2 regions of the Rhizobium sp. 007 genome follow, and region 1 is predicted to be linked to the other one. Evidence: riboswitches for the same ligand, from Rfam matches in the RefSeq annotation. Region 1 holds a riboswitch; the other holds the start of a gene.
What was found. A riboswitch is a leader RNA that binds a small molecule or an ion and turns the genes downstream of it on or off. The one in region 1 is predicted to bind S-adenosylmethionine.
Positions count from the first base shown of each region.

Region 2: linked by a shared signal. The riboswitch ahead of ISN39_RS00785 (O-succinylhomoserine sulfhydrylase) and the one ahead of metA (homoserine O-succinyltransferase) in region 1 are both predicted to bind S-adenosylmethionine.

Region 1 covers NZ_CP064187.1:3,745,542-3,760,663, reverse strand. The annotation lists gene ISN39_RS18415 (ABC-F family ATP-binding cassette domain-containing protein) at 1-178, shown strand, start outside; gene ISN39_RS18410 (ABC transporter ATP-binding protein/permease) at 267-2,102, opposite strand; SAM riboswitch at 2,257-2,334, shown strand; gene metA (homoserine O-succinyltransferase) at 2,397-3,320, shown strand; gene ISN39_RS18400 (aldose epimerase family protein) at 3,443-4,465, shown strand; gene ISN39_RS18395 (GntR family transcriptional regulator) at 4,578-5,351, shown strand; gene ISN39_RS18390 (SIS domain-containing protein) at 5,348-6,379, shown strand; gene nagA (N-acetylglucosamine-6-phosphate deacetylase) at 6,379-7,530, shown strand; gene ISN39_RS18380 (SIS domain-containing protein) at 7,546-8,274, shown strand; gene efp (elongation factor P) at 8,330-8,899, opposite strand; gene epmA (EF-P lysine aminoacylase EpmA) at 9,051-10,112, shown strand; gene ISN39_RS18365 (lysine-2,3-aminomutase-like protein) at 10,112-11,164, shown strand; gene ISN39_RS18360 (acyl carrier protein) at 11,430-11,681, shown strand; gene ISN39_RS18355 (acyl-CoA dehydrogenase family protein) at 11,681-12,862, shown strand; gene ISN39_RS18350 (amino acid--[acyl-carrier-protein] ligase) at 12,868-13,776, shown strand; gene ISN39_RS18345 (DUF1839 family protein) at 13,785-14,747, shown strand; gene ISN39_RS18340 (glycoside hydrolase family 2 protein) at 14,764-15,122, shown strand, end outside.
Region 2 covers NZ_CP064187.1:154,795-169,916, reverse strand. The annotation lists gene ISN39_RS00820 (thermonuclease family protein) at 1-639, shown strand, start outside; gene ISN39_RS00815 (tellurite resistance TerB family protein) at 702-1,115, shown strand; gene ISN39_RS00810 (transporter substrate-binding domain-containing protein) at 1,112-1,984, opposite strand; gene ISN39_RS00805 (hypothetical protein) at 2,490-2,702, opposite strand; gene ISN39_RS00800 (methyl-accepting chemotaxis protein) at 2,662-4,659, shown strand; tRNA gene ISN39_RS00795 (tRNA-Gly) at 4,722-4,795, opposite strand; gene ISN39_RS00790 (2'-deoxycytidine 5'-triphosphate deaminase) at 4,840-5,934, opposite strand; SAM riboswitch at 6,008-6,086, shown strand; gene ISN39_RS00785 (O-succinylhomoserine sulfhydrylase) at 6,133-7,317, shown strand; gene apaG (Co2+/Mg2+ efflux protein ApaG) at 7,540-7,932, shown strand; gene ISN39_RS00775 (Hsp33 family molecular chaperone) at 7,933-8,928, opposite strand; gene argF (ornithine carbamoyltransferase) at 9,022-9,939, opposite strand; gene ISN39_RS00765 (aspartate aminotransferase family protein) at 9,981-11,180, opposite strand; gene ISN39_RS00760 (GcrA family cell cycle regulator) at 11,601-12,134, shown strand; gene phoR (phosphate regulon sensor histidine kinase PhoR) at 12,242-13,462, opposite strand; gene ppk2 (polyphosphate kinase 2) at 13,695-14,576, shown strand; gene ISN39_RS00745 (regulator) at 14,580-15,122, opposite strand, start outside.

The sequences.
Region 1 (15,122 bases):
GGCAGAAGCTGAAATCGCCAGGCGCGAAGAAAAGATGGCCGATCCCGATCTCTTCAGCAAAGATACTGCCACCTTCAACCGGCTTGCGGCGGAGATGGAAAAGCTGCGCGACAGCCTGACGAAGATGGAAGAAGAATGGTTGGAGCTCGAAATGCTGCGCGAAGAGCTGGAGGGCTAGGTTCCGTCCGGACGGAAAGGCTTCCGCCTTCTGTCAGATCGCGCAGGTCTTTTCTGTCCTTGGTTCGGACGCATAGTACTGCGACTACTCAAATGACCGGTGCAGGTGCGTGTGCCGTGCCAGTTCCTGCTGCCGGAAAGGCCGACTGCTCGATCTTCGCTGCCAGTGGATGCAAATGCAACTCGCGCGGATTGAAGGTTTCGAGGTAGGCCTCGGACCGTCCGATATAAACCATGGTGGAATCGGATAGCGTCGCCAGCAGCGCCATCAGGGTTGATTGCCATTCCGGCTCAAGGCCCTCCAGCACTTCGTCGAAGATGATCCAGCGCGGCCGGGCCAGCAGCAAGCGGGCAAAGCCGATCCCCTTCTGCTCGTCGGAGTCGAGCATCTTATCCCAGCGGGCCCGCGTATCGAGACGCGCAATAAGGTGGCTAAGGCCGGCTTTCTGGAGCGCTGCTTCGACGTCCTCGCTGTTGTAGGTGTCCACCGGTTCCGGGAAGGAGAGCGCTTCGCGCAACGTGCCACCGGGCACATAGGCCACTTCTGGAACGAAAACCATGCCGTCGGCGGGCGGCAGGCCTATCTTGCCGCTGCCGCAGGGCCAGAGCCCTGCAAGCGCCTGGAACAGCAGCTTGCGGTTCACATTATGATCGCCGTTGATCATGACCTTCTCGCCGGCTCTGATCGTGACATCCGTCTCGCGGACGGCAAAGCCGCCGCACAGATCGATCTCTTCGCCGAGCTTGGCGGCGATCATGAGGTTCTTGAGGGTCAGCGTATCTGCGTTATCCTCGTAGGTGATCGCATTCTTCGGATTGATGGGTTCGTCCATGCCGTGCAAGGCATGGCGGAAATCGGTCACGCGCATCAGCGTGGCGCGCCACTCGGCGATCGCGGCGAAATTGGCAACATACCAGCGCAGGGCGGTATTCACCTGGTTGAAGGCGCCGACGGACATCATCAGTTCGCCGAAGGTCAGGCTGCCTGAAAAATAGGCGGGAGCCGCGACGATGATCGGGACGACGATGACCAGCCAGCCGTAACCGGCCGAAACCCAGGTGAGGTTGGTGCTAGCCATGGTCAGCCGCTTCAGGATGGCAAGTACCGAAGTGATATCCTCATTGATCCGCCGGCGTTCGTTTTCCTCGCCGCGGGCCACGGTAATCGCCGGCATGTTCTCGTTGGCATGCATCAGCGAAAAGCGAAGCTCCGCTTCCTTGGAGAAGCGGTCGGCATTCAAGATCACCAGCTTGCGGCCGACGATCTGGCTGAGGATCGACGCGGATGCCGCATAGAAGATCGCGGCCCAGACCATATAGCCCGGAATGGCAAAGGCGTAGGTGCGAAAATGGAAGACGAAGCCGCTCGAAAGCTCCCAGAGAACGCCGATGAAACTGACGAGCAGGATTGTCGACTGGATGAGGCCGAGCGTGAGGCCGGTCGTGCTTTCTGCAAGGTTGCGGGCGTCTTCATGCAGCCGCTGATCCGGGTTGACCCCGATCAGGCCGGTTGAGGCGAGACGCAGCGCACGCTTGCGCTTCAGCCAGTGATCCACGAGGTCGCGGGTCAGCCCTTCGCGCATATAAAGCGCGGTCATCTGGTTGAGCCACGCCTGGCCGACGTTCATGAGCAATAGCGAACCGGCAATCAACGCGAAGACCTGGAGCTGATGGAAGAATTCGCCGACGTCGCGGCGCTGCAGGGAATCGTAGAACGGCGCGTTCCAGCGGTTCAGAATGACCTGGCCATAGGCCGTCGCCAGGATCACCGCGAGCAAGATCGAGGCGAGAAGCAGAATCTTTCCGCGGACCTTGGAATCCCAGAATGCCGCAAACATCAGTTTCAGGCGGTATCCGAGGCTCAGATCGTAACCTACTCTATCCTGCCCTTGAATGCTCGGCCTGCCTTCGACGTCGTCTGCCATTATGTCCTTCCATGCGGACCATGATGATGCTTGATTAACATGGTGACGCGCCCTGTCCATCAACAGATTCTACCAGTCATTAACGCGTGAGTTACCTTGGTTCAACGCGCCCCTTCAGAATTGCGATTGATTCGCGTGGGCTCCGGCGCTATTTAGTGTTCTCCGTGGTGATTTGGCCGGCCGGCTTGCAGCCACGTTAAATAAGTCGCTAAAGGGCCGCGTGCGGACCGGTAGCGATTCTTTCGCCGCCGGTTTTTTATTTGCCGGTACCTTTTGTTTTGTTGAGTGACCGCAATGCCCATCAAGATCCCCGATACGCTGCCCGCTTTCGAGACCCTCGTTCATGAGGGCGTGCGGGTGATGACCGAAACGGCGGCGATCCGTCAGGATATCCGCCCTTTGCAGATCGGGCTTCTCAATCTCATGCCGAACAAGGTCAAGACGGAGTTGCAGATGGCGCGCCTTGTGGGCGCCTCGCCGCTTCAGGTGGAGCTCTCGCTGATCCGCATTGGCAACCATAGGGCCAAGAACACGTCCGAAGACCACCTGCTTGCTTTCTACCAGACCTGGGAGGAGGTAAGGCATCGCAAATTCGACGGCTTCATCATTACTGGCGCACCGATCGAAACTCTGCCTTACGAGGACGTGACCTATTGGACGGAGATGAAGAAGATCTTGGATTGGACCGAGACGAACGTTCATTCGAGCATGAATGTCTGCTGGGGCGCAATGGCGGCGATCTACCATTTCCACAAGGTTCCGAAATACGAGCTGAAGGAAAAGGCGTTCGGCGTCTATCGCCATAAGAACCTCAAGCCTTCATCCGTCTACCTCAATGGCTTTTCCGATAACTTCGAAGTGCCGGTTTCGCGCTGGACCGAGGTCCGGCGCGCCGATATCGACAAGTCCTCAAGCCTCGAAATCCTCATGGAATCCGACGAGATGGGCGTGTGTCTCGTGCACGAGAAAAAAGGCAAGCGGCTCTACATGTTCAATCATGTGGAATACGATTCCACATCGCTTTCCGACGAATATTTCCGCGACGTGAATGCCGGCGTGCCGATCAAGATGCCGCATAACTATTTCCCGCATAACGATCCGTCGCTCGCACCGCAGAACCGCTGGCGCAGCCATGCGCATCTGCTCTTTGGCAATTGGATCAACGAAATCTACCAGACGACACCCTATAATCTCGACGAAATCGGTACAAAAATCTGAACTGCAGCCGCCGCTGACCTCGTTGCGGCGGCGTTTCTTTTTTGTGTTTGACGGTTGCGGTCCTCAACAAATGGAGGCAGGTTCGCGGGCCTGAAACGAACACAGATTTGGGATGGCGAACTATGTCGGAAAAGCTCGAACGGGAAGTTTTCGGGACGACGAAAGACGGCGAAACCGTCTATCGCGTCGAGATCAAGGGCGGCGGCCTTACAGCCAAGATCATGACTTGGGGGGCAGTCATCCAGGATCTGCGGCTCGACGGCCATGATGCGCCTCTCCTGCTCGGCTTCGACGACTTTGCCAGCTATCCCTCCCATTCCTCCTATTTTGGTGCAACGCCCGGCCGCTGTGCCAACCGCATCGGCGGTGGCAAGTTTACCCTCGACGGCAAGGCCTATCAGCTCGAGCTCAATGAAAAGGGCGTTTCGCATCTGCACGGCGGCAGCGACAATATCGCCAAGCGCAACTGGACGATTGTCGAGCACGATGCCGACCGTGTCGTCTTGAAGATCGTCGACCCGGACGGTCGCGCAGGCTATCCAGGCAACTGCACGGTCCAAGCGACTTACCGTGTGCATGCCCATGGCGAATTCTCGGTCGTCTACGAGACGACCACCGACCAGCCGACGCTCGCCAATCTTTGCCAGCACGCCTATTTCAATCTCGACGGCCGCGAAGATGCGCTCGGCCACGATATCATGATCGCTGCCGATCATTATCTACCGACTGACGAGAAACAAATCCCGACCGGCGAGATCCGCCAGGTCGAAGGCACGGTCTTCGACTTCCGCGAAATGGCCCCGATGAAGCGGTTCGATGACGGCGAGCAGGCGTTTTACGACCACAATTTCTGCCTTTCGACGGAACGCACGGCCAAACGCTCCGTCGTACTGGCACGCAGCGTCAACTCCGGTGTCTCGCTGGAGGTTAGAACCACCGAACCGGGCATACAGTTCTATGCCGGTTTCAAGCTCGACGTTGCGGTCGCGGGTATCGGGGGGCGGAAATACGGGCCCTTCGCCGGCTTCTGCCTCGAAACGCAGGTTTGGCCGGATGCGATCAATCACGAGGGCTTTCCGAATGCGGTGCTGCGCCCAGGCGAGGTGCTGCGGCAGGAAACGGATTACATCTTCACGAAAAGCTGATCTTCGCGGACATTCGATCACTCATAAACCTTCGTGCCGCCACGAGGGTTTTTATCTTTGCGGCAGAGATTCAGCTTGAAAAGTGGTTCTAAATAGGTTCTATGGTTAATCCATGGATAGAACCAGTCTGGTAGCGGAGCTCAATGCCCGCGGTCTGCGCGACGAAACGATGACGGGACCGCTCTACAAGCGGCTGGCACTGGCGTTGACCGGCCTCATTCAGGAAGGCCTTCTCAAGCCGGGTGCAGCCCTTCCCGGAGAGCGCGATCTCGCCGAAGCTCTGAAGCTCGGCCGCGTGACGGTGCGAACCGCCTATCGTGATCTGATGGCATCCGGCGCATTGGAATCGCGTCACGGCAGCGGTACCTTCGTTTCCAGTAAGGTGGAGCGCATGGAGCAGCCGCTCTGGCGTCTTTCGTCTTTCTCGGCCGATATGCGCTCACGCGGCCGTTCGCCGGCGGCAAGGATATTGTCCCGCACGATCAATTCGCCATCGCCGGAAGAATCCTTCCTTCTCGGACTTGGGCAGGATGAGGCCGTTCTGCGCCTGGATCGTCTGCGCCTTGCGGATGGTTTGCCGCTGGCGATCGAGCGGGCGGTTGTGCCGGTCAAGTTCCTCGGCGGCAATGCCGGTGGCGAGGGATCGCTTTATGATGCGCTGGCCGCAAACGGCCACAAGCCGGTGCGTGCTCTGCAGCGGCTGACCGCCGTGACGCTCGATCCTTCATCAGCCTCGATGCTGAATGTAAAGACCGGTGCGCCAGCACTCTTGATCGAACGGATTTCGCGCCTGGAAGACCAGCGCGTCGTTGAATACACCCGTTCGCACTACCGCGGCGATGCCTATGATTTCGTGGCCGAACTGAAAATTGGAGATGACCTATGAGTGAGATCCAGTCGCTGATGCTGCAGGAGGCGGGCCAGTCGCCGGACGTGGTCGCGACGCTCCTTCAAAAGGAGAAGCCGGTTTTCGCCGAAATCGCCAAGCTGTTTTCCTCGGTTCGCCCGAGCGTGGTGACGACGGCAGCGCGTGGCTCTTCGGACCATGCCGCAACCTTCTTCAAATATCTCTTCGAGATCACTGCCGGTATTCCCGTCGCTTCCGTCGGCCCATCGATCGCTTCCGTCTATGGTGCGGCTCTACAGTTGAAGGATGGTGTTCACTTCACGGTTTCGCAATCCGGCGCCAGCCCGGATATCGTTGCCCTTCAGGATGCTGCCAAGCGTGGCGGCGCGACGACGATCGCCGTTGTGAACGTCACCGACAGCCCGCTTGCAAAGCAGGCAGATATCGTTCTGGACCTCAATGCAGGTGCGGAAAAGAGTGTTGCCGCGACCAAGTCCTTTATCGCCTCGGTTGCCGCGCTCGCCGGTGTGACGGCTGCGATTGGCGGTACGGCCGATCTGCAAGCCTCATTGGAGAGGTTGCCAGAGGCTCTGTCGGCGACAGCTGGTATCGATACGGCTGCCGCAGAAGACGTGCTCTTCAATGCAACCTCGCTTTATACGGCAGGCCGCGGGCCAGCTTTGGCGATCGCGCTCGAGGCCGCGCTGAAAGCCAAGGAAACGTCCGGCCTTCACGCGGAAGCCTTCTCGCTGGCAGAGCTGATGCATGGCCCGATGCGCCTCGTTCAGCCGGGTTTCCCGATCGTCGCCTTCATGCCCGACGATGCGGCCTATGCCAACAACGTTCAGGCACTCGAGCGATTACAGAAGCTCGGCGCAACGACGGTACCGTTCTCGGCGCAGCCGCTTTCCGGCGTCAATCTGCTCGTGCCGACGACGGGCAACGGCTTACTCGATCCGCTCGTGTCGCTTCTCGTCTACTATCGCCTGATCGAGTCAGTTACGCGCCGCAAGGGTTTCGATCCAGACAAGCCGGCGAACCTGCTCAAAGTCACGGAGACGATATGATACCCCGCAAGATCTTCACCGGTGCCCGGATCTTCGACGGCGAGAGGTTCCACGACGAAAAGGCGCTGATCGTTGCCAATGGCCGGGTCGAGGCCATTGCCTCGTGCAACGAGTTGCCCGAAGGCGAGACGATCTTGCTTGACGGCGGTGTGCTTTCGGCAGGTTTCGTCGATGCGCAGGTGAATGGCGGTGGCGGGCGCATGCTGAACGATGAGCCGTCGGCAGCTTCGATGTGTATCATTGCTGACGGTCACCGGCGCTACGGTACGACGGCGCTGCTTCCAACGCTGATCACCGATACGGCAGATGCGACGGCGGCTGCGATCGAGGCCGCGAAGGATGCGGTTAACACCCATTGCGGCGTGGCCGGTCTTCATCTGGAAGGTCCGCATCTGGCGCCCGCCCGCAAAGGCGCGCACCTGGCCGAACTGATGCGCCCAGTCGAAGACAAGGATGTCAAGGCTTTCATCCGCGCCCGTGAGGCGATCGGTACGCTGCTCGTGACGATGGCGGTCGAACAGGTGACGGTCGCTCAAGTTCGCGAACTGAGCGAGGCTGGCATCATCGTCAGCATCGGCCATTCGGATTGTTCGAGCGAAGCTGCAGAAGAGCGTTTCGATGCTGGTGTACGCGGCGTCACCCATCTTTTCAACGCCATGAGCCAGATGGGTCACCGCGCACCCGGTCTGGTTGGCGCGGCAATCGACCATCCGTCGACGTGGTGCGGCATCATCGCCGACGGCCATCATGTCGATCCAAAAGCGCTGCGCACTGCACTTCGCGCCAAGCGCGGGGAGGGCAAGCTCTTCTTCGTGACGGATGCCATGTCGCTGGTTGGCTCCGAAAAGGATAGCTTCATGCTGAACGGTCGCACCGTGCGGCGTGAGAAGGGGGGCTTCTGCTCGAAGCTGGTGCTTTCGGACGGCACACTTGCCGGGTCGGATGTCGATATGGCGTCGACCATCCGCTATGGCGTCACCTATCTTGATCTGACGCTTGCCGAGGCGCTGCGCATGGCAACGCTCTATCCGGCCCGGTTTCTCCGGCTCGATGGTTATGGCCATCTTTCGCCGGGAGCGCGCGCCGACCTCGTGCATCTGACGGATGCGATCGAAGTCACCGCCACGTGGATCGACGGCGAGGCGGCCTGAAGCAAAGGAAATGCCATGACGGCGGTTACGGATGCCTATTTCTCCAATCTGATCGGCCGTCTCGAGGCTTTGAAGAAAAGCCTTGCCGAACCCATGGCGAAGGCCGCAGCAGTCATTCTCGATGCGGCGCGTCATGACAAGCGCGTTTACGTCTTCGGCACGGGCCATTCGCATATGCTGGCCGAGGAGGTGCATTATCGCGCCGGCGGTCTTGCGTTCACCGTGCCAGTTCTCATCGGCTCCGCGATGCTGCATGAGGGGGCGGTCATCAGCTCGGTCTATGAACGCACGCAAGGCCTCGTTCGGCCGGTGCTGGAGCGCTACGGGATGCAGCCAGGCGACGTCATCATCATTGCTTCGAACTCGGGTGTGAATGCCGCACCAATCGAGGCCGCGGACTATGGCCGCGAGATCGGCGCCAAGGTGATCGCTGTTACCTCGGTTGCCTATTCGAGCGCGATTGCCAATGGCCGCCGCCGGCTCGTGGATATCGCCGATGTCGTGCTGGATAACGGCTTGCCGCCCGGCGATGCCGTGCTCGATCTGGCTGGAAGCAGTCTCAAGGTGGGCCCGGTGTCGACGGCTGTCGGAGCGACAGTGCTGAACGCAATCTTCGCTGAAGTTGCGTCAGTGCTTTCGAAGTCCGGCGACGCACCAGTCTATCTCAGCGCCAACATGCCCGGAGCTGCGGAGGTCAATCAGCGGCTGGTGAGAAAATACCGGCCGCGCAACCCGCATCTGTAATCAAAACAGAAAGGCCGGCATTTGGCCGGCCTTTCTGTCTGATATGTCCGAAGGATCAATCCTTGGCGCGTTCGACGTAGGAGTTGTCTTCCGTTGCGATAACGACGCGCGTGCCCGCGTTGATATGCGGCGGCACCAGGGTGCGCACGCCGTTCGAAAGCATCGCTGGCTTATAGGAGGACGACGCCGTCTGGCCCTTGACGACCGGTTCCGTCTCGGTGATCTCGAGCGTGACGTGACGCGGCAGCTCGAGTGCCAGCGGGATGCCTTCATGCATCGACAGAATGCAGGTCATGCCTTCCTGGAGGTAGGCCTTCTGGTCGCCCATTGTTTCGTTGTCGACGACAACCTGATCGTAGGTCGCCGGGTTCATGAAGTGGAAACCTTCGCCGTCTTCATAGAGATACTGGAAGTTCACATCCTCAACGAAGGCGCGCTCGACCTGCTCGGTCGTGCGCCAGCGCTCGGAAACCTTTACGCCGTCGACGATGCGGCGCATGTCGACCTGGGTGACCGGCGTACCCTTGCCGGGGTGAAAGTTCTGCGCGGTGAGAACGACGTAAAGTTTGCCGTCTACGTCGAGAACGTTGCCCTTGCGGACCGAAGAGGCGATGACCTTGACCATAAGACTTCCTTGTAACTCGGCTTTTGGCGTCGTAGAGGGATTGTCTGGATGGTCCCGATGACGCCAATTGTTTTTCGTTGGGGCGCAACTAACCTAAAATCCGGCAAAACGCCAGCCCTCGCGTTGGCGAGCCTGGTGATGAAAGCTGAGAATGAACCTTACCAGCGCCAAAGCGTCTCCTTGGTGGAGCCCCAGCGTCCACGCGGACCGCCGCCCCTTCCTGATTGGGCGGAACGCGATCCAGGCGGCGCTGCGCGGCTACTTCGCGCGCGAGGATTTCATCGAGGTAGATACTGCGACGCTGCAGGTTTCGCCCGGCAACGAGGCACATCTGCACGCTTTTGCAACCGAGGCGCTGACGACGGACGGGCAGGCGACATCCTTCTACCTGCACACCTCACCGGAATTTGCCTGCAAGAAGCTGCTCGCCGCCGGCGAGCAGCGCATCGCCTGCTTCGCGCATGTCTATCGCAACCGCGAACGCGGCCCATTCCATCATCCCGAATTCACGATGCTGGAATGGTATCGCGCCGGCGAAAGCTATGAAACGCTGATGATGGACTGCGTGCGGATTCTGGCGCTAGCCGCCGAAACCGTGAAGACGCCAAAGCTGACCTATCGGGGCGCTGAAACCGACCCCTTCGCCGGACCTGAACGCATCAGCGTCGCAGAGGCGTTCGAGCGCTATGCGGGCATCGACCTGTTGGCGTCGGTCGCCGCCGATGGTTCGACGGATCGGGAATATCTGGCTTCCGAACTACGCCGGAACGGCATGCGCGTCTCGGCCGACGACGGCTGGGCGGACCTCTTCAGCCGCGTCCTGGTTGAAAAGATAGAACCCCACCTCGGTTTCGGCCGCGTGACCATTCTGGATGAGTACCCGGTTTCCGAAGCGGCACTCGCCCGTCCCTCGGCACGCGATCCGCGGGTTGCGGAGCGTTTCGAGCTCTATGCCTGCGGCGTTGAACTGGCGAACGGCTTCGGCGAACTCACCAATGCGACAGAACAACGCCGCCGCTTTGAGCTCGAGATGGCAGAAAAAGCGCGCGTCTATGGCGAACGCTACCCGATCGACGAGGATTTCCTCGATGCGCTTTCGATCATGCCCGAGGCAAGCGGCATCGCGCTCGGCTTCGACCGGCTGGTCATGTTGGCGACAGGAGCCTCGCGCATCGACCAGGTGCTGTGGGCGCCGGTTGCGGAGTATCGCTGATGAATATCGTCCGGCCGATCAAAAGTGTCGTTGACCTGTCGAAAGCCAGGTTGTTGGCCGATCGCGACCGGCTGGCACTGGAAGAGGTCGCTGCACGATATGCGATCGCCCTGACGCCGACCGTCGCTAAGCTGATCGATCGAGCCGATGTCGACGATCCGATCGCGCGTCAGTTCGTGCCGGATGCGGCCGAGCTTGTCGTAACACCTGAGGAGCGCGCCGACCCGATCGGTGATCATACGCACAGCCCGGTTGAAGGCATTGTGCATCGCTATCCGGATCGCGTGCTGCTGAAGGCCGTGCATGTCTGTCCGGTCTATTGCCGCTTCTGCTTCAGGCGGGAGATGGTCGGTCCTCAAGGTCTCGGTACGCTCGATCCGGCGGCGATGATGGCTGCTTTCGACTATATCCGCAGCCATCCGGAGATTTGGGAGGTGATCCTTACAGGCGGCGATCCGCTCGTCCTTTCGCCGCGACGGCTGGAAGAGATCATGCGGGAGCTTGCGGCCATCGATCACGTGAAGATCGTCCGGTTCCATACACGCGTGCCTGTTGTCGATCCGCAGAGGATCGATGCGACGTTGATCGCTGCGTTGAAAGCGAGCGGCAAGACGACTTATATAGCGCTGCATGCCAACCATCCGCGCGAAATGACGATCGAAGCCCGTGCAGCCTGTGGCCGGCTCATCGATGCCGGGATCGTCATGATCAGTCAGTCCGTGCTCTTGAAGGGCGTCAACGACGATGCCGGCGTTCTGGCGGACCTGATGAAGACCTTCGTCGAGACGCGCATCAAGCCTTACTACTTGCATCATCCCGATCTGGCGCCCGGCACCAGCCATTTCCGGCTGACGATCGAAGAAGGCAAGAAGATCGTTTCTTCGCTGCGCGGCCGCATCTCAGGCCTTTGTCAGCCGGCCTATATCCTTGATATCCCAGGTGGCCACGGAAAGGCAGTGATTGGCGAAAATTCTGTCCGGAAGACGGCGGATGGTTGTTTTTCCGTATTGGATTACCATGGCGTAGAGCATTCCTACCCGCCTTCCGAGTGACGTGAAGACACGTGGCGTATCATTTCTGCACTTTCAGCCTGGACACCAATCTTGGCGCCTGAGACAGGAGTAACGCCTAAGTGTCTGTCAAGAAAAAGATAAAGGCCATCGAGGCAAGGTACTCCCTAAAATTTTAACTGCGAGTCTTCCTCATATTTAACCAGACAAGTTAGCGGAATGTTTTGTTTTCCGGCCTAAAAGAACGCTCATGATGAAGGCGATAAATCGCCACTCGGGATCATGACAATCTTGGAGGTTGCTAAGGATGAACAAGACTATCCGCGAACTGCTCGCCAAATTTGGCAAGCTTCCTGTTCCGATCGATCAGCTAGCCGACGATGCCGATCTCTATGCGGCCGGCCTGACATCCTTTGCTTCCGTGCAGCTCATGCTTGGCATCGAAGAAGCCTTCGATATCGAATTCCCGGACAATCTCCTCAATCGCAAGTCCTTTGCCAGCATCTCCGCGATCGAAAAGACCGTCGATATCATCAAGGACAACCGGAAGGTCGCGTGATGAACTTTCCGGTCAAGATCACGGAACAGAGTTTTACCGTCAGAACGGCGCGCGTTGCCGAGATCGCCGCGAAATATGCCGACGCCGTCGACGCCGAAGGCCGCTTTCCATGCGAGGCCGTCGATGCGATGAAAGCCGAGCGCCTGCTCAGCATTCAAGTGCCGCGCCACCTGGGTGGCGAGGGGGCTTCGACGACCGAAGTCGCCGAACTCTGCTCCCTTCTTGGCCAGGCTTGCGCCGCAAGTGCGATGGTCTTCGCCATGCACCACATCAAGCTTTCAAGCTTGGTCGAGCACGGCACCGAAAGTGAATGGCATGCGGGCTTCATGCGGCGCATCGCCGCCGAGCAGCTTTTGATCGCATCGGCGACGACCGAAGGCGGGATCGGCGGCAATCTGCGCAACAGCATCTGCGCCATCGAGGTCAGCGGCGACAGCTGCCGTCTCGAAAAGGACGCGACCGTGATCTCCTACGGCTCGCATGCCGATGCGATCCTCATAACCTCTCGCAGCCATCCGGACGCAGCACCCTCGGATCAGGTCCTGACGGCGTTTCTCAAGGACCAGTACACACTTGAGCGCACGCATATCTGGAACACGCTGGGCATGCGCGGCACCTGCTCCGACGGCTTCCTCTTCAAGGGGCAAGCGCCTGCCGTTCAGATCCTGCCGAAGCCTTTCGCCGAAATCGCCGCACAGTCGATGCTCGCTTCGTCGCATCTGCTGTGGAGCGGCGTCTGGTATGGCATTGCGGTCGACGCCGTCTCCCGCGCTCAGGCCTTCGTGCGTGCCGCCGCCCGTAAATCTCCTGGTGTTCCGCCCCCCGGTGCGCTGCGGCTCGCCGAAGTCTCCACTCTGCTGCAGATGGTGAAGTCGAACGTCGTGGCGGGTCTCAAGGCTTACGAAGATGCCAAGTCCGATCCGGACAAGCTTTCCTCGATGGGCTTTGCGGTGGCCATGAACAACGTGAAGATCGCTTCGTCGGAAACGATCCTGGAGATCGTCAACCACGCCATGCTGATCTGCGGCATCGTGGGCTACAAGAACGGTACGCCCTTCAGCCTTGGCCGGCATTTGCGCGACGCTCATTCCGCACAGCTCATGATCTCGAATGACCGCATCCTCGGCAACACGTCGAGCATGCTTCTCGTCCACAAGCAGGACACTAGCCTACTGGGGTGACAGTCATGGATATGCAGACCTCGTTTCTAGACCGGCTCTTCGAATCCGGTCTGCTGATCGATACCGGCGTCGACGGTCTTTATGGCCGTAGCGGACAGTTCGAAGACGTGATCACCGCCTTCGAGCGCCTGATCGACAAGTTCGGCGGTGCGGATGGCGCAGAAGCCATGCGCTTCCCGCCGGGCATGAACCGCGCGCTTTTCGAAAAGAGCGGCTACATGAAAAGCTTCCCGCAGCTTGCGGGCACCGTCCACAGTTTCTGCGGCAGTGAACTCGATCACATGAACCTGCTGCAGTGCATGGAAGTCGGCGACGACTGGACGAAGGGCCAGGAAGCAACGGATATCGTGCTGACGCCGGCCGCCTGCTATCCGCTTTATCCGACAATCGCCAAGCGGGGCAATCTGCCTGCGAAGGGCGGCCTCTTCGACCTGCAGTCCTATTGCTTTCGTCATGAACCGTCGAAGGATCCCGCCCGCCAGCAGCTTTTCCGCATGCGCGAATATGTCTGCATGGGCACCGAAAGCCATGTGACCGACTTCCGTCAGCGCTGGATGGATCGCGGCGTCGAGATGATGAAGCAGCTCGGCCTCGAAGTCGTCATCGACGTCGCCAACGATCCATTTTTCGGCCGAGGCGGCAAGATGATGGTCAACAACCAGCGTGATCAGAACCTGAAGTTCGAGCTGCTGATCGCGATCACGTCGGCTGCCAAGCCGACAGCCTGCATGAGCTTTAACTATCATCAGGACTCCTTCGGCCAGAAGTGGGACCTGAACCTTGAGGACGGCAGCGTCGCGCACACTGCATGCGTCGGCTTCGGTCTCGAGCGCATCGCGCTTGCGCTGTTCCATCATCACGGGCTCGACGTGACGGAATGGCCGGCGAATGTGCGCAAGACCCTGTGGGGCTGAGCGGTTCGATGTCCTGCGTTTTCCCGGCCATCCGTCCAGATGGCTACCGCCAGCATGCGCTGCATTCCAACGAGCGCATGTGGCCGGAAACCAACTGCTATATCGACCTCTGGATCGAAGTGCTGAACACGCTGGGGCTGCCGCCTGAAGCGATGCTCGGCTTTACGCTGACGCAGGATTTCGAGGGCGATCAATTCACCTTCTTCAAGGTGCCGCTCGAAGACCTCGAGGCGCTTTACGGCATCCGTGTCACCGAACTCGCGATCTTCGACCGCGTCGAGCATCACGTCGAAACGCAGATCAGGCGCGGCCGACTTTGCTTGATCGAAATGGACTCCTTCTATATGCCGGATACCCTCGGTACGGCCTATCGTTCCGAACACGGCAAGACGACCGTCGCCATCAACCGGCTGGATGTTGCTGCCAAGCGCGTTGAGTATTTTCACAATGCCGGCTATTTCCAGCTTGAGGGCGAGGACTTCGACGGTCTCTTCCAGATGCATCTGACGGACGAGGATTCGCCCTTCCTGCCCTATACGGAATTTGCAAAACTTCCGGAGGCGTTTGCAGGCGAAAACTATATCGGCGATGTGGCGCACCGTCTTTTCAAGGTCCATTTCTCGCGCCGGCCTGCCGAAAACCCGATCCGCGCCTTTTCCAAGCAATTTCCGCAGCAGGTGGAAGTTGTCGCCGAGCGCCCTTTCGGCTTCTTCCACAAATATGCCTTCAACACCTTGCGCCAGTTCGGCGCCAATTTCGAGTTGGCCGCAGATCACCTCGCGTGGCTTTCTCCGGGCAGGTTCGCGCAGGCTGAAGAGTATGCCCGGCGGATCTCCGAAGTGGCGAAGTCGGTGCAGTTTCAGCTTGCCCGCGCCGTCACGCGCAGGAAGTTCGAGCCATTGCAGGCGGCGCTTGATCCGGCGGCAGATGCATGGGATGCCATGATGACTTCGATTTCCGATCGGCTTTGATACCGGGAGCTTGTGCATGGGGGGGCGGTTGGCGAGCGTCGGTGCGGAAGAGACCCTGCTTTCCGAAGGCTGGAACCTGGTTCTGACGGAACCGGGAGCTTGCTTGACGCCGCATGACATCCCGCCGTCTTCGAGGTTCATTGCAGCACCTGTTCCCGGCACTGTGGCTGACGCTCTGGAGCGCGCCGGTCTCTTCGATCGCGAAAATCCGGAGCCGCTGAATACGAAAGACGCCTGGTACGTCTGCCGGCTCTTCGACGCCCAGCCTGGCGATGTTATCCTTCGTTTCGGCGGGCTTGCGACGCTCTGCCATGTCTTTCTGAACGGGCAGGAAATCCTCTCTTCCGAGAGCATGTTCACGGCGCATGAAATCCC
Region 2 (15,122 bases), 710 kb from region 1:
ACCGCGAGCGGAGAACCCGTCACAACTGCCGAATCCAAGGAGACTTTAAAGCCGCCGCTTGCCCTTCCCGATCCAAAGATCAGCATGAGCGCGCGGCCGGTTGATGAAGCGAGCCGATTTTATCCAGCGCAGGCGGATGGCAAGCCGCTGGAACGGGTTGCCACGGCCGGGCCGGAAAAGCCAAAGCCGGAGCCGCAGAGGGCCGCTACATTGCCGAGGCCGGTCGCCGAGAGTGCAGGCATTCTCGCCTTCGGAAACAGGACGCTGCGCCTTGCCGGTATCGTTCCGACACAGGCCGACAAAGTCTGCAAAGAACCGGATGGGAACGAATGGCCTTGCGGCATGCTGGCGAAGACGAATTTCCGGCTCTTTCTGCGGCTGCGCTCGGTCACCTGCGATCTGGAGGATGCCAACTGGACCGGTATTGCGACCGCCTCCTGCAAGATCGGCGCGCAGGACCTTTCCCAATGGCTCGTCGAAAACGGCTGGGCGGATGCGGCTCCCGGATCGGCACTGACCGAAGCCGGTGCGAAGGCCAAAGCGGAGAAGAAAGGCGTCTATGGCGAGGATCCGCGCAAGGGCGCGCCGCTGACGTTGCCGCCCGGACCGCCGCCGGACAATCCTCTCGATCCGATCTAGCGATCCCTTGTAATGGCGCACGGCAATTCCTAAACTCCTGCCGAAACAGAGGGAATGACCGAATGAACAAGCCGCTTTCCGCCCATGACGCGCTGATTTACGTGATGGTGATGGCATCCGCTGTCGACAGCACGATGAACGACCGGGAAATGGAGCGCATCGGCCAGCTGATCGGCTTTCTGCCGGTCTTCAAGGATTTCGACCACGACAAGCTGATTTCGATTGCCCGCGACTGCGCATCGCTGCTAGCCGGACCGGAAGGCCTCGATGTCGTTTTGGAAACGGTGAAGGACACGCTGCCTTCGCGGCTCTACGATACCGCCTATGCACTTGCTGTCGAAGTCGCCTCCGCCGACCTTTCGGTCAAGGCCGAGGAGCTTCGGTTGCTCAGCATGCTCCGCGACAGGCTGGAACTCGACAAGCTCACCTGCGCTGCCATCGAACGCAGTGCGATCGCCCGCTTCCGCAGGGGTTAAAAGAGCCCGTAAGGGAAATAACGCAAATAGATTTCCTGCAGGCGGCCGTTTCTGGAAAGCGCTGCAAGCGCGTGGTCCAGCGCTGCGGTCAATACGCCGTCGTTCTGGCGAAGCATGATCGTCATGCCTTCCCCCAGAAACTGCTCCGACAGATAAGGGCCGTCGAAGAGCGCACAGCATTTTGCTGACGCCTGGGAGGAAACCCAGAAGGACAGCTGCAGCGCATCGGCAAAGGCGGCATCCACCTTGCCATCCTTAAGAGCAGTAAGCATCGCTTCCTTGTTCTCGAAAGGCACGGCTTTTATTGCCGGAAAAAAGGCGGCAAGCATGGCCTCATGAACCGTCGCCTTGACGACGCCGACCGGACGTCCGGAGAGCGATGCGGAGGTATTCCCGTTGATTTCTGCCTTCGCATTGCGCACAAAGCGGGCCGGCAGCATCAGGTAGGGACGGGTGAAGGTAAACTGCTTTCGCAAGTCCGAGGTGACGGCCAGTCCCGCGATGACGGCATCGCCCTGGGAGGCTGCAAGCGCTTCCTTGAGATCGGCGAAGGGCAGTGCCTGGATCTCGCATTTCGCAGCAACTTCCAATTCATCGCAGATCTCGCGGGCCAGGTCGATATTGAAGCCCGCCAGCTTGCCGTTCTGATCGGTAAAGTTGAAAGGCGGGAAGTCGACGGAGGTGAGAAAGCGGAGGCGGACGAGTGACGAAAGGTCCGGCTTGGCAAGTCTTTCGCGAGCATCAAAAAGCAGCGGCAGCGACGACGGCGTCTGCTGCGCAAAGCCAGGCGTCACAGATGATGCAGCTACTAATTGCAATAAGGTAAAAAAAACCTTAAACCTTATAGAGGCGAGGAAAGATTGTCTCATGTCCGGCTCGTGGGGTCGGGGCACTGTCGCTCGGTGATCCGTGTATCAGAGTCATGCGTTGCGGGGAATATGCGCCGGGCCGCACCGTCTCGACGATGGCAAACGGCCGGATCGAGGTGCGGCAGATGGGTATCCTCGGCTTTGACGCGCGGCAACGGATATCCGGTCCGACAAAAAGGCGCATGCCGAGATCGGCCTCCTCATCCCGCCTAGCCGATCCTTTCGGCATCGATCTCTTCACCGTCTTCTGGGGCTACCCTCTTCATTCAGATGACAGCGGCAAACAGGCGACCCGGCTGCGATGGATCGGGCGCCGCTCGGCTGGCTCATGCTGTCCGCCACCGCGTGGCGGGCCGTGCTAGAAGCCCCGGACGAACCCCTTCTTCCGGACAACACGCCTCATACACCGAGCGAGATTCCAGCATAGGAAATTGCACGAAATGCGCGCCTCGAATTACTGGGGATCGGCTTTGAACGTTAGGCCACCGTTAAGCAATATCGATTCTTATGCCGCAGACGACGACGGCTTTTTTTCAGCCGGCTGCATGACGCGGACGTCGAGCCTCACCAGATCATTTCGAACATGCCGCAGCTCTATGCCGAGTTTCGAACCATTGATTTTCCAGAATACCGGGCAAGCAGAAGGCCTAAGAAAGCGGGTATTTTCCATGCGAACACTGCTGAAGAACCTGAAAATACGAACCAAGATCATGTCCATCCTCATGCTTCTGGGGGTGATCGCCATGGGCGGTTTGATTTACGTCATCACCGAGTTCCGTCATGCGGATGCGACATACAGCGCCTTCATCGACCATGAAGCATTGGCGGCCATGCAAGGCTCGCGCGCCAGCGCGTCTGTCGTCGCCGCCGTGCTGCAGACCACGAGGCTGGCGAGCCTGAAGGCGGGCACGCCCGCTTTCCATACCGCGCTTTCCACACCGAGCAAGCTGCCGCAAGCGCGTGACCGTCTTAACGAGGCGGCCGTTCTGGTGCCCAGCCGTAAGCCGGCGATAGACGATATTCTCAGCGGAATCGCCGAAATAGAAACGATTTCAAGCAAGGTTGCCGAAATGAGCAAGTCTGGCGACAGCGCCGGAGCCCAAATTGCGGCCGCTCAGCTGAACGCCAAGCTCACCGTACTGACACCGAAGATGACGGCGAATAACGATGCCTTGATGTCGATGCTCAACGATGGCGGGGACGCCGTTTCGGCAAGCGTCAATGACCGCATCAATCTCTGCCTTGCGATAATCGCGGCGGCCGTTATCGGCGCCATCGCGCTCGGCATCGTCATCGCACAGGCCGGCATCACGTCGCCGATGGCGAAGCTTCGTGAGCGAATGACACGCCTTGCCGAAGGCGAGACCGACGGCGATGTACCGGGCCTCGAGCGCCGCGACGAAGTGGGCCAGATGGCCGAAGCGCTCGAAGTTTTCCGCACCAACGCGATCGAGCGCATCCAGCTCGGAGCCCAGGCGGAAGTCGATCGCAACCTGACCGATGGCGAACGCCGCGAGCGCGAAGCCCAGAAGGCTCGCGAAGCGGCGGAATTATCCGGCGCGGCAGAGGCGCTCGGCGACGGGCTGCGCCGTCTCGCATCGGGCGATCTTGCCTCGCATATCGATGTTCCGTTCGCAGAACATCTCGATGGATTGCGCCAAGACTTCAACCATTCGGTCGAAAAGCTGAACGAGGCCATGCGTACAGTCGGCGCCAATGCGCGGGCGATCGGCGCGGGGGCGAATGAAATCCGTTCATCGGCCGACGAACTTTCGAAGCGCACGGAGCAGCAGGCCGCATCGGTGGAGGAAACCGCTGCCGCGCTGGAACAGATCACAACGACTGTAAAGGACGCCGCCCGCCGCGCGCAGGAAGCAAGCGAACTCGTTGCCCGCACCCGCGCAGGCGCCGAGAAGTCCGGCGAAGTCGTCCGCCATGCCGTCAAGGCGATGCAGCAGATCGAGCAGTCCTCGGCCGAGATCAGCAATATCATCGGCGTGATCGACGACATCGCCTTCCAGACGAACCTGCTCGCCCTGAATGCCGGCGTCGAGGCAGCACGTGCAGGCGAAGCGGGCAAGGGCTTTGCGGTCGTCGCTCAGGAAGTGCGCGAACTGGCGCAACGTTCGGCGAATGCGGCAAGGGAGATCAAGTCGCTGATCACCAATTCCGGCACACATGTCCAGACCGGCGTTGCCCTTGTCGGCGAAACGGGCAAGGCGCTCGACGCCATCGTTCATGAGGTGCAGGAGATCAACCAGCACGTCCACGCGATCGCGGAGGCTTCCCGTGAGCAATCGACAGGCCTGCAGGAAATCAATACGGCCGTGAACACCATGGACCAGGGCACACAGCAGAATGCCGCCATGGTCGAAGAGAGCACGGCAGCAAGCCACAGCCTGGCAACGGAGGCCGCCGCGCTGAACGAACTGCTAGGCCAGTTCAAGCTGAGCGGAACGGATAGCTTCATCGCAGCGGCGCGTCCGATGCCGCAAGCACCAGCACGGCCTGCGGTGACCCGTCCGGCGCCGGTATCAAAACCCGCAATCCGCGTGGCGACAGTGAGCACGCGGCCCGCCGCTTCGCCTGCACGCGCACTTGGCCAGACGCTTGCCGGTGCATTCGGCATGAACAGCGCTTCGGAAAACAAGGACGCCGATTGGACAGAATTTTGAGAGCGGGCGGCTAGAGCCCGCCCAATCGTTTATAGGCGTCCCACCTGTGGATCGTGAGCAGCTGGAGCGGGTGAAGGGAATCGAACCCTCGTATTCAGCTTGGGAAGCTGCTGCTCTACCATTGAGCTACACCCGCGATGACGGAAGCCTTCCAACAGATGGGTGGCGGTGTCAAGGCTCTCAGATGCGGAAGTGCTTCGAGAGTTTCAAACCCTGGGCCTGGTAGTTCGATCCAAGGCCGGAGCCATAAAGGCTTTCGGGTTTCTCCAGCATGTGCTCGTAAACCAGGCGGCCGACGATCTGGCCGTCCTCGAGGATGAAGGGCACTTCATGGCTGCGGACTTCGAGAACGGCGCGGCTGCCCATGCCGCCGGCAGGCGCGTGGCCGAAGCCTGGATCGAAGAAGCCGGCGTAATGCACGCGAAACTCGCCGACGAGCGGATCGAAGGGCGTCATTTCGGCTGCGTAGTGCGGCGGAACGTGCACGGCCTCGCGCGAAACGAGGATATAGAACTCATCCGGATCGAGGATCAATTCGTTGCGACCGCGGCTGTAAAGCGGCTCCCAGAAATCGAAGATATCGTGCTCGGCCTTCTTATCGACATCGACGACGGCCGTGTGATGCTTGCCGCGGTAGCCGATCAGGCCATCCTTGTCGCCTGCCAGGTCGATCGACAGCGCAATGCCGCCACCTGAAACGTTCGGCTTGGCGCTTGCGACCAGCGTTTCCGCATCATGCAGCGCCTGCAGTTCCGGCTCGCCGAGAATCGAATACCCAACCCGGAACCGTATCTGCGAGAGGCGCGAGCCACGGCGCACGACGACGGGGAACGTGCGCGGGCTGATTTCCAGATAGAGCGGGCCAGAATAACCGGCAGGAATCTTGTCGAATTCCTGCGCGTAATCGGTAATGACACGGGTGAAGATGTCGAGGCGGCCAGTCGAGCTCTTCGGGTTGGCCGAGGCGGACATTTCAGCCGGAAGATCGAGCCGCTCCATGAGAGGCACGATATAGACGCAACCCGTTTCGAGCACGGCACCTTCGGAGAGGTCGATGACGTGCAGGCTCAGCCGGTCGAGCTTGTCGGCAACGAGATGCGAGGGACCCGGCATGAAACTTGCCCGGACGCGGAACGCCTTGGCGCCCAGGCGCAGGTCCAGGCTGGCCGGCTGGATCTGATCGCGATCCAGTTCCCGCTCACTCGTGAGGCGGCCCGTTTCAAACAGCGCAGCAATTGCGCGATCGGCCAAGATTCCAGTTTCGCGAGCCATCATGCTCCATCCATAATTTGCCTCAGACAAAACCAAACTCAAGGAATTGACGCAAGAAGCTAACAGCAGTATTGCAGCTTTATCCCGTGGTGATTTGGCCGGTCGGCTTGCAGCCACGTTAAAGAAGTGGCTAAAAAGACCGGGTATGAAACCGGTCTGCTTTTGCGGCCGGTTTTTTTGTTGTTTGAAGGTGGTGATGGCATGAGCAAGACTTGGCGCCCGGCAACCCAACTCGTTCACGAAGGGACGCTGCGCTCGCAATATGGCGAGACTTCGGAAGCGATCTTCCTGACGCAAGGTTTCGTCTATGATACCTCTGAAGCGGCGGAAGCCCGGTTCAAGGGTGAGACGGACGGCTTCATCTATGCCCGATACGGAAGCCCGACCAACGATATGTTCGAAAAGCGGATGTGCGCGCTCGAAGGCGCCGAAGACGCCCGCGCCACCGCTTCCGGCATGGCTGCTGTCACCGCGGCGATCCTCTGCCAGTTGAAGGCCGGCGACCATATCGTTGCCGCCCGCGCGCTCTTCGGCTCCTGCCGATGGGTGGTCGAAACGCTTGCGCCGAAATACGGCATCGAATGCACGCTCATCGACGGCCGCTATCTCGAAAACTGGGAGAAGGCGATCCGCCCGGCGACGAAGGTCTTCTTCCTCGAAAGCCCGACGAACCCTACGCTGGAAGTGGTCGACATCGCAGGCGTTGCCAAGCTCGCCGACGAGATCGGCGCCAAGGTGGTCGTCGACAACGTCTTCGCAACGCCGCTCTTCCAGAAGCCCCTGGAACTCGGCGCCCATATCGTCGTCTATTCCGCGACCAAGCATATCGACGGCCAGGGCCGCTGCCTCGGCGGCGTCGTGCTTTCCGATAAGGAATGGATCGACGAAAACCTGCACGACTACTTCCGCCACACGGGTCCGGCCATGTCGCCTTTCAATGCCTGGACGCTTCTGAAGGGCATCGAAACGCTGCCGCTGCGCGTCAAACAGCAGACAGCGAGTGCCGCCAGGATCGCGGACTTCCTTGCCGAACAGAAGCAAGTGGCCAAGGTGATTTATCCGGGCCGCAAGGATCATCCGCAGGCCGATATCATCGCCAAGCAGATGTCCGGCGGCTCGACACTCGTCGCATTCGAGCTGAAGGGCGGGAAGGAAGCAGCCTTCGCGTTGCAGAATGCGCTCGATATCATCAAAATCTCGAACAATCTCGGCGATTCCAAGAGCCTGATCACGCATCCGGCAACAACGACGCACAAGAACCTGAGCGATGACGCCCGCGCGGAATTAGGCATTTCGCCCGGCACCGTTCGCCTTTCGCTCGGCATCGAGGATGCTGATGACCTGATCGAAGATTTCGCTCAGGCTCTTTCAAAGGTTAAGTCCTGACCTGCGATAGCGACGGCCGGACCTTGCCGGTCCGGCCGCATGCTCCACCTAAGAAATGGCGCAAGAGCTTCGCTTTAATACGGGAATTAACTTCGAAAATTAGGATTAATGTTCGAAACGACGTGCAATCATCGCGGTTTGAAGGATGATGCATGTGCCGTTTCTTGACGGATCGAGCGCTGTATAAGATACGGGTAACATATCTTGGCTATGGTGTAAGGCATGTACCGCGCCCTCACACGAGATATCGAAGTTGTCGTCGAGCCCTTTTATCTGGAGGAGCAATCCGATCCGGATGATGATCGCTATGTCTGGGGCTACCGGATCGTGATCAGCAATAATTCGGACCTGACAGTACGGCTCATCAATCGCTACTGGAACATCACCGATCAGAACGGCCTGGTGGACGAGGTGACCGGTCCTGGGGTCGTCGGCGAGCAGCCCCGGCTGGAACCCGGCGACACCTACGAATACTCGTCCGGCTGTCCGCTCGATACGCCTTCCGGCCTCATGTTCGGGCACTACCAGATGGAAACGGAGGACGGCGAGCTTTTCGATGTCGAAATACCCGCCTTCTCGCTGGATTCTCCCGGGCTGCTCAGAGTGCTGAATTGATCATTCCGCAGCCGATGCGACTTCCACGACCTCAAACCGGTAGGTCGTGGAACAGAATTCGCAGGTAACGGCAATCTCGCCATTCTCCTGGCTGGCGTCGATCTCGTCGTCCGAAAAGCCCTTCAGCACATTCTTGATCTTATCGCGCGAGCAGCTGCAGCGGTCGAAAACTGCCCGGGTACTGAAAACACGCACGCCACGCTCGTGGAAGAGGCGAAAGAGCAGGCGTTCGATTCCGACTTGCGGATCCGTCAGTTCGTCCGCATCGATGGTGTCGACCAACGCGCGCGCTTCGGTCCAGGCGTCGTCTTCCTTGTGTGCCAGCGCGGCGTTATCGCCGTCGCCGCCGTGGAGGTCGGGCTGGCGCATGCGCTCCGGCGCTTCCGGCAAGAACTGCGCAACGAGACCGCCGGCGCGCCAGCGGTGGCGCGGCTTACCCGCCTCGTCGCGGTCAAACAATTCGGCGGCAGCCAGGCGGACGCGTGTCGGGATCTGCTCCGACTGACGGAAATACGTGCCGGCAATATCCTCAAGCGAGGTACCGTCGAGCGCGACGATGCCCTGATAGGGCTGGCTGAACTTACCCTGGTCGATGGTGAAAGCCAGCACGCCCTTGCCAAGAAGCTGTTCCGGCTCGGTTTGGCCGGCGGCGACTGCCTTGTCGAGCAGGGCCTGATCGAAGCGCGCATAGGCACGCACGTTCTCCGGCGTCGAGAAATCAGCGACGAGGAGATCGACAGGGCCATCGCCCTTGGTCTGCACCGTGAACTTGCCTTCGAACTTGAGCGACGTCCCGAGAAGCACCGTCAGCACAATGACTTCGGCGAGGAGCCGGGCAACGGGTGCCGGATAGTGATGGCGCTCGAGGATCGCATCCAGCATGGGACCGAGCTGGACGGCGCGGCCGCGCACATCGAGGCCCTCTACCTGGAACGGGACAACGTGATCATCACCGGCGAAATCGAACTCGCCGAGAGCACTTGCGGTTTCTGCCATGGTCTTACTCCTAGTAGTCCGAGCGGCAGACCAGAAGTCTTTCCACTCGCGCGGCCACGAGGCCATCAGGCCAAAGGTGGCGCCCAGTATGGTTCAGATCACACCCAGGCACCATGCAAGAATCGACTTTTGCGCGTGAAGACGGTTTTCCGCCTCATCGAAAACCACGGATTGCGGGCCGTCGATCACTTCGTCCGTCACTTCCTCACCACGATGGGCGGGCAGGCAATGCATGAACAATGCATCCTTGCCGGCCTTTGCCATCAAAGCCGCGTTGACCTGATAGGGCTGGAAAACGTTGTGACCGCGGGCCCGATGTTCCTGATTCATGGAGACCCAGGTATCGGTTACCACGCAATCGGCACCCTCGACCGCACGGTCGGCATCATGGCCAAGCATGATCTGGGCGCCCTCGTTGCGGGCCCAGTTCAGATAGTGATCCTTCGGCTCGGAACCAAGAGGCACGGCCATGTTCATGCGATAGCCAAAACGGGCAGCGCCTTCGACCAGCGAGTGCAGCACGTTATTGCCATCGCCGGTCCAGGCGATCGTCTTGCCCTTGACGGGACCGCGATGCTCCTCGAAGGTCATGATGTCGGCCATGATCTGGCAGGGGTGTGTGTCGTCCGTCAGCGCGTTGATGACCGGCACCGTCGCGCGTTCGGCAAGTTCCAGCATGCGGTGATGCTCCGTGGTGCGGATCATGATCGCGTCGACGTAACGCGAGAGCACCTTGGCGGTATCGCCGATCGCCTCCGCGCGGCCGAGCTGCATCTCCGTGCCGGAGAGAAAAAGCGTCTCGCCGCCAAGCTGGCGCATGCCGACATCGAAGGAAACGCGTGTGCGCGTCGAGGGCTTCTCGAAAATCATTGCCAGCATCTTGCCTGCGAGCGGCTTATCGCCCTTACCGGCCTTGAAGGCCTGCTTGCGTACGATCGCATCATCCATGATGGACCTGAGATCGGATGCGGTTACCGCCGAGAGATCGAGAAAGTGTTTGGGGGAAGCCATGTCGTTCTTACCTGTATGCCCCTTGAGAGGCGTCTATCCGTTCAAGCCGTCTTCTTGGTCTTTGCGGCGCGAATGCTTTCGGCAGCGCGTTCCACGCGGGCAAGCCCCTCGCGCGCTTCCTCCGCCGTGACGACCAGAGGCGGAAGGAGACGAATGACATTATCGCCCGCCGGAATGGCCAGAAGATGAGCAGCACGAATGGCCTGCAGCAGTTCGGAAGACGGGACGGCTGCCTTGATGCCGAGCATCAGGCCTTCGCCGCGCACATTCTCGATAACATCCGGATAGCGGTCCTTCAGCGAGGCAAGGCCCTGGCGGAAGACCAGCGCCACGTCGCGCACATGTTGCAGGAAACCGTCGGCCAGGATGACGTCAAGCACTGCGCTGCCCACCGCCATGGCAAGCGGATTGCCGCCATAGGTGGAACCATGCGTGCCGGCCTTCATGCCGGAAGCGGCATCCGCGGTCGCAAGGCAGGCGCCGAGCGGGAAGCCGCCGCCGATGCCCTTCGCCACCGCCATGATATCCGGCGTGACGCCGGACCATTCGTGGGCAAAGAGCTTGCCTGTGCGGCCGACGCCGGACTGAACCTCGTCAAGAATCAACAACAGGCCCTTCTCGTCGCAGAGTTGGCGGAGCGCCTTCATGAATTCGTTTGTCGCCGGACGAATACCGCCCTCACCCTGCACCGGCTCTATGAGGATGCCCGCCGTCGCATCCGTAACCGCGGCGCGGACCGCCTCGATATCGCCGAACGGAACCTGATCGAAACCCGGTGCCTTGGGGCCGAAGCCTTCGAGATACTTCTCCTGACCGCCGGCAGCGATCGTCGCCAGCGTACGGCCATGGAAAGCGCCTTCGAAGGTGATGATGTGGAAGCGTTCTGGATGGCCCTTGGAATACTGATAGCGGCGCGCGGTCTTGATCGCGCATTCCAGCGCCTCGGCCCCGGAATTGGTGAAAAACACCTTGTCGGCGAATGTGACGTCGGTCAGCCGCTTGGCAAGCGCTTCCTGGCCTGGAATTTCATAGATGTTCGACAGATGCCAAACCTTGTCGGCCTGCGCCTTCAGGGCTCCAACGACATGCGGGTTGCCGTGACCGACGGATGTTACGGCAACGCCTGCGCCAAAATCCAGATATCGCTCGCCGCCCTCGGTGATCAGCCACACGCCCTCACCTCGCTCGAACCGCAGAGGGGCGCGAGAATAGGTGTCATATAGCGGCGCGGCTTGAGCCATGGCGCGGTCTCCTGTCGTCGTTAGGGCAACCGGACTCCGGCTAAAAACCAGGCCCGAAAAATTAAAAATGCCGCCTTTCGGCGGCGAGGGCCACTATTTACGTTTCGCGCCGTAATGTCAACAAAACTGCGGATTTGGGCGCATGCGGCCGGCAGGCGATCAGGCGAGCTATTTATCAACAGCTAATGTTGCAGAAATGACTCGCTCGGGAAGCAAGTTGGGGAAAACTTGAAATTCGATTCATCCGGATTCCCGCGACTCTTGTCACGGAGTCAGCCTCACACTAGGTTAAAACTCAATTACTAGACTGCATGCGGCGGAACTAGTCACCACAATTGGTCAGGCGTTTCCTGCTTCGGACGTGTCCGGAGCAACGGTGAGGGATTCTGCCTTCACAACGCTAAACGGCGGAGACAGGGCATGAACTGGACAGACGAGCGTGTCGAAAAACTCAAGAAGCTTTGGTCCGAAGGGTTGAGCGCGAGCCAGATCGCGGCGCAACTCGGCGGAGTGAGCAGGAACGCGGTCATTGGCAAGGTCCACAGGCTTAGTCTTCCGGGCCGCGCCAAGGCCGGCGGCGCGACGACGACGGCACGCGCGCCGAAGCGCAACACTTCGGCTGTCCGCGCACCGAATTATGCATCGCGGATGGCGACCCGCACCGTCACGCGCCAGCAGGGCGCGACGATGCTCAAGGAAGAGGTCGAAATCGATCTCATGGAGGAGATGGACTATCGTCCGGCCACAAACGTTGTCGTGCCGATCTCCCGCCGTCTCGGTCTGACGGAACTCACGGAGCGTACCTGCAAGTGGCCGGTCGGCGACCCGCTGAAGGACGACTTCCACTTCTGCGGCTGCGACAGCCCGGACTCTTCCCCTTATTGCAGCTATCACCAGCGCCTTGCCTATCAGCCGGTCAACGAACGCCGCCGGACCGCAGCCCGCGCAAGCTGAGCCGGGTAAGTAAAAACGGAAACGGGTCCTCGCGGGCCCGTTTTTTTGCGTCTGGCAATCGAGACTTCGGCGTCAAATCCACGACCAATATTCCAGGGCTTACGTCGTCAGAAACGCACGGTAAACTCCGTTCCCTTACCGATTTCGGACTTGACGATCAGCCGTGCGCGGTGACGCGTCAGGATATGCTTGACGATCGCCAGACCGAGACCGGTGCCCTTTTTGGAGCGGCTATCCTCGATATTGACGCGATAAAACCGCTCCGTGAGGCGCGGCACATGCTCCGCGGGAATGCCCGGGCCCTTATCTTCGATGCTGACTTCAACCGCCTCACCGGATGCATTCTTGACGTGGACATCGACGACCTTGCCCTCCTGGCCGTACTTGCATGCATTCTCCATGAGATTTTCAAAAACCTGGACCAGTTCGTCGCGGTCTCCGAGAACCTCCGCCTTGCCCTCCGGCAGGTGCAGATTGATCTCGACTCCAACCTCCGTGGCAAGCGGCACCAGCGCGTCCCTGACATGGCCGAGCAGCGGCACGAGATCGACCTTCTCGTCCGGTGCGATGTGCGACTTGAGCTCAAGACGGGAAAGCGAGAGAAGATCGTCGACAAGGCGGCTCATGCGAGTGGTCTGGTCGAACATGATGCCCAGGAAGCGCTCCTGCGCCTTCGGATCATTCTTTGCCGGGCCTTGGATCGTCTCGATGAAACCGCGGAGCGACGCAAGCGGAGTCCGCAGCTCATGGCTGGCATTGGCGACAAAATCCGACCGCATGCGATCGATACGCCGCACCTCGGAGATATCGCGGAACGAAAGCAAGAAGAAGCGCTCGCCATTCCCGGTACCGCCGAGGTCGATCGGCGCGCTGCGAACAATATAGACGCGCTCCGACGGCAGGCGCTCGGAATGCTCGATCTGGTTGGGAGCGTTGGTGGCGATCGTCTCTCCCACCATGTCCAGAATGCCCGGCGAGCGCAGGCGTGCAGAAATATGCGCCCCGATCACCACTTCGCCAAAGGCCTTTTCCGCGGCGCGGTTCTGGAAGAGAACGGAGGCATCGCCTGAGAGGAGCATCACGGGTATATCGAGGCCAGCCAGCGTTGCGGAGACGGCGGGCAGCAGACTCGCTGGCGCTTCCGGTTCGACTTCCGGCGGTTCCGCAAGCTTTGCCTGCACGGCCGGCATGCTGTTTAGAAGCACAATGGCGATCATTAAGACAAGAAGCGCCAGCACCGCCCACTTGTTCATGCCGGCCGCAAGCGCAACGAGGCCAATGACGATCGCCGCGAGCAAAACCGTTCGCTGCTGCCGTATGCGGGCCATGAGCCCCGTTGTCCATGGCATTTCGTCTTCCAAGTGTTCCTCGCCCGGTCGAGTCGTTCTTATGTTCAAACTCTGCCTGATAGCCGTGATTCATGACAGAAGTTTTCCGCCGCTGCCATTTGCCGCAAAAGCGGCAACCGATACACACAGGAATTTTGCCTGCCGCAGCGGATTTGATTTTCAATGAAAAATATGATCGCCTGCGAAGAAAGCCACAGGCGGAGAAGGAAATATGGCCGAAGCTGTCGAAAGCCGCGCGGTTGAACTGGACATCAGGGGCAAGAAGCGCGTCTTCGATGTCGACGATCCGGTGCTTCCGGACTGGATCGATGAAGAGGCGCTGGAATCGGGGGATTTCCCTTACAAGAAAAAGCTGAAAGAGGAAGAGTATCTCGAAGAGCTGGAAAAGCTGCAGATCGAACTGGTCAAAGTGCAGTTCTGGCTGCAGGCGACCGGCATACGGGTGATGGCGCTCTTTGAAGGCCGCGACGCGGCCGGCAAGGGCGGCGCCATCTCGGCCTCCTCCGCCCACATGAACCCGCGCCTTGCCCGCGTCGTCGCACTCGCCAAGCCGAATGACCGCGAACTCGGCCAATGGTATTTCCAGCGCTACATCGCCCAGTTTCCGACGGCCGGCGAGTTCGTTCTCTTTGACCGCTCCTGGTACAACCGCGCAGGTGTCGAACCGGTCATGGGGTTTTGCACGCCCAAGCAATATGAGGATTTTCTCAAGCAAGCGCCGCAGCTGGAAAAGATCATTGCCCACGAAGGCATTCACTTCTTCAAGTTCTATCTGGATATCGGCCGCGAGATGCAACTCAAGCGCTTCCACGACCGCAGGCACGATCCGCTGAAGGTATGGAAGCTTTCATCGATGGATATCGCGGCGCTCACCAAATGGGGCGACTACAGCGACAAACGCGAGCGGATGCTCGAGGCGACGCATACGGAATTTGCGCCCTGGACGGTCATCCGCGCTAACGACAAACGCCGCGCGCGGCTCAACCTCATCCGTCACATGCTGAAGAAAATGGATTACGACGGAAAGGACGACAAGGCGATTGGCGATCTCGACGACAAGATCATTGGCGCGGGGTCCGGCTTTCTCAAATAAGGGTCACTGCCCCGGCAGGATGCGCACGGCGTAGAGGTTGATGCCTCGCGCCTTGCCGTCGACATCGCTGTTGATCATCAGCCTGCCATCGCCACTCGGCGCCAACGACCGGTCGAAGGTAACCTGAAGCAGAGCGTCGGACTTTTCGCGGGTGACGCTGAACCGATGTCGGGCGCAATTGCCGAGCGTCTGGAAATTGCATTCGACCATCACCTGCGTCGGCTCGTCGCTCGTCGATTGCAACGTGATCGCGATCGTCGAGGATTTGCCGGCGAGCTCTCGAAGTACGTCTTTCGGAACGCTGATGCCGATATTGCCATCGGCGCCGTTGCTTTCCGAGATCAAACGAACGGCCGGACCATCGTTTTCGGCGATGTTTTCCGTCCGTGCCCGCGGGCCGCTTTCGATCTTGGCAGCGTCCGAAGGCTTGAATATCTCGATCCATTCCGCAGAAAAGCTGTTCTGCGGGTCGATCGTGACCGGCTGATCGACATGCGGCGCCGTGTTCGCAGCACCTTCGTCCGCACCGTCGAAGTCTTCCGGCTC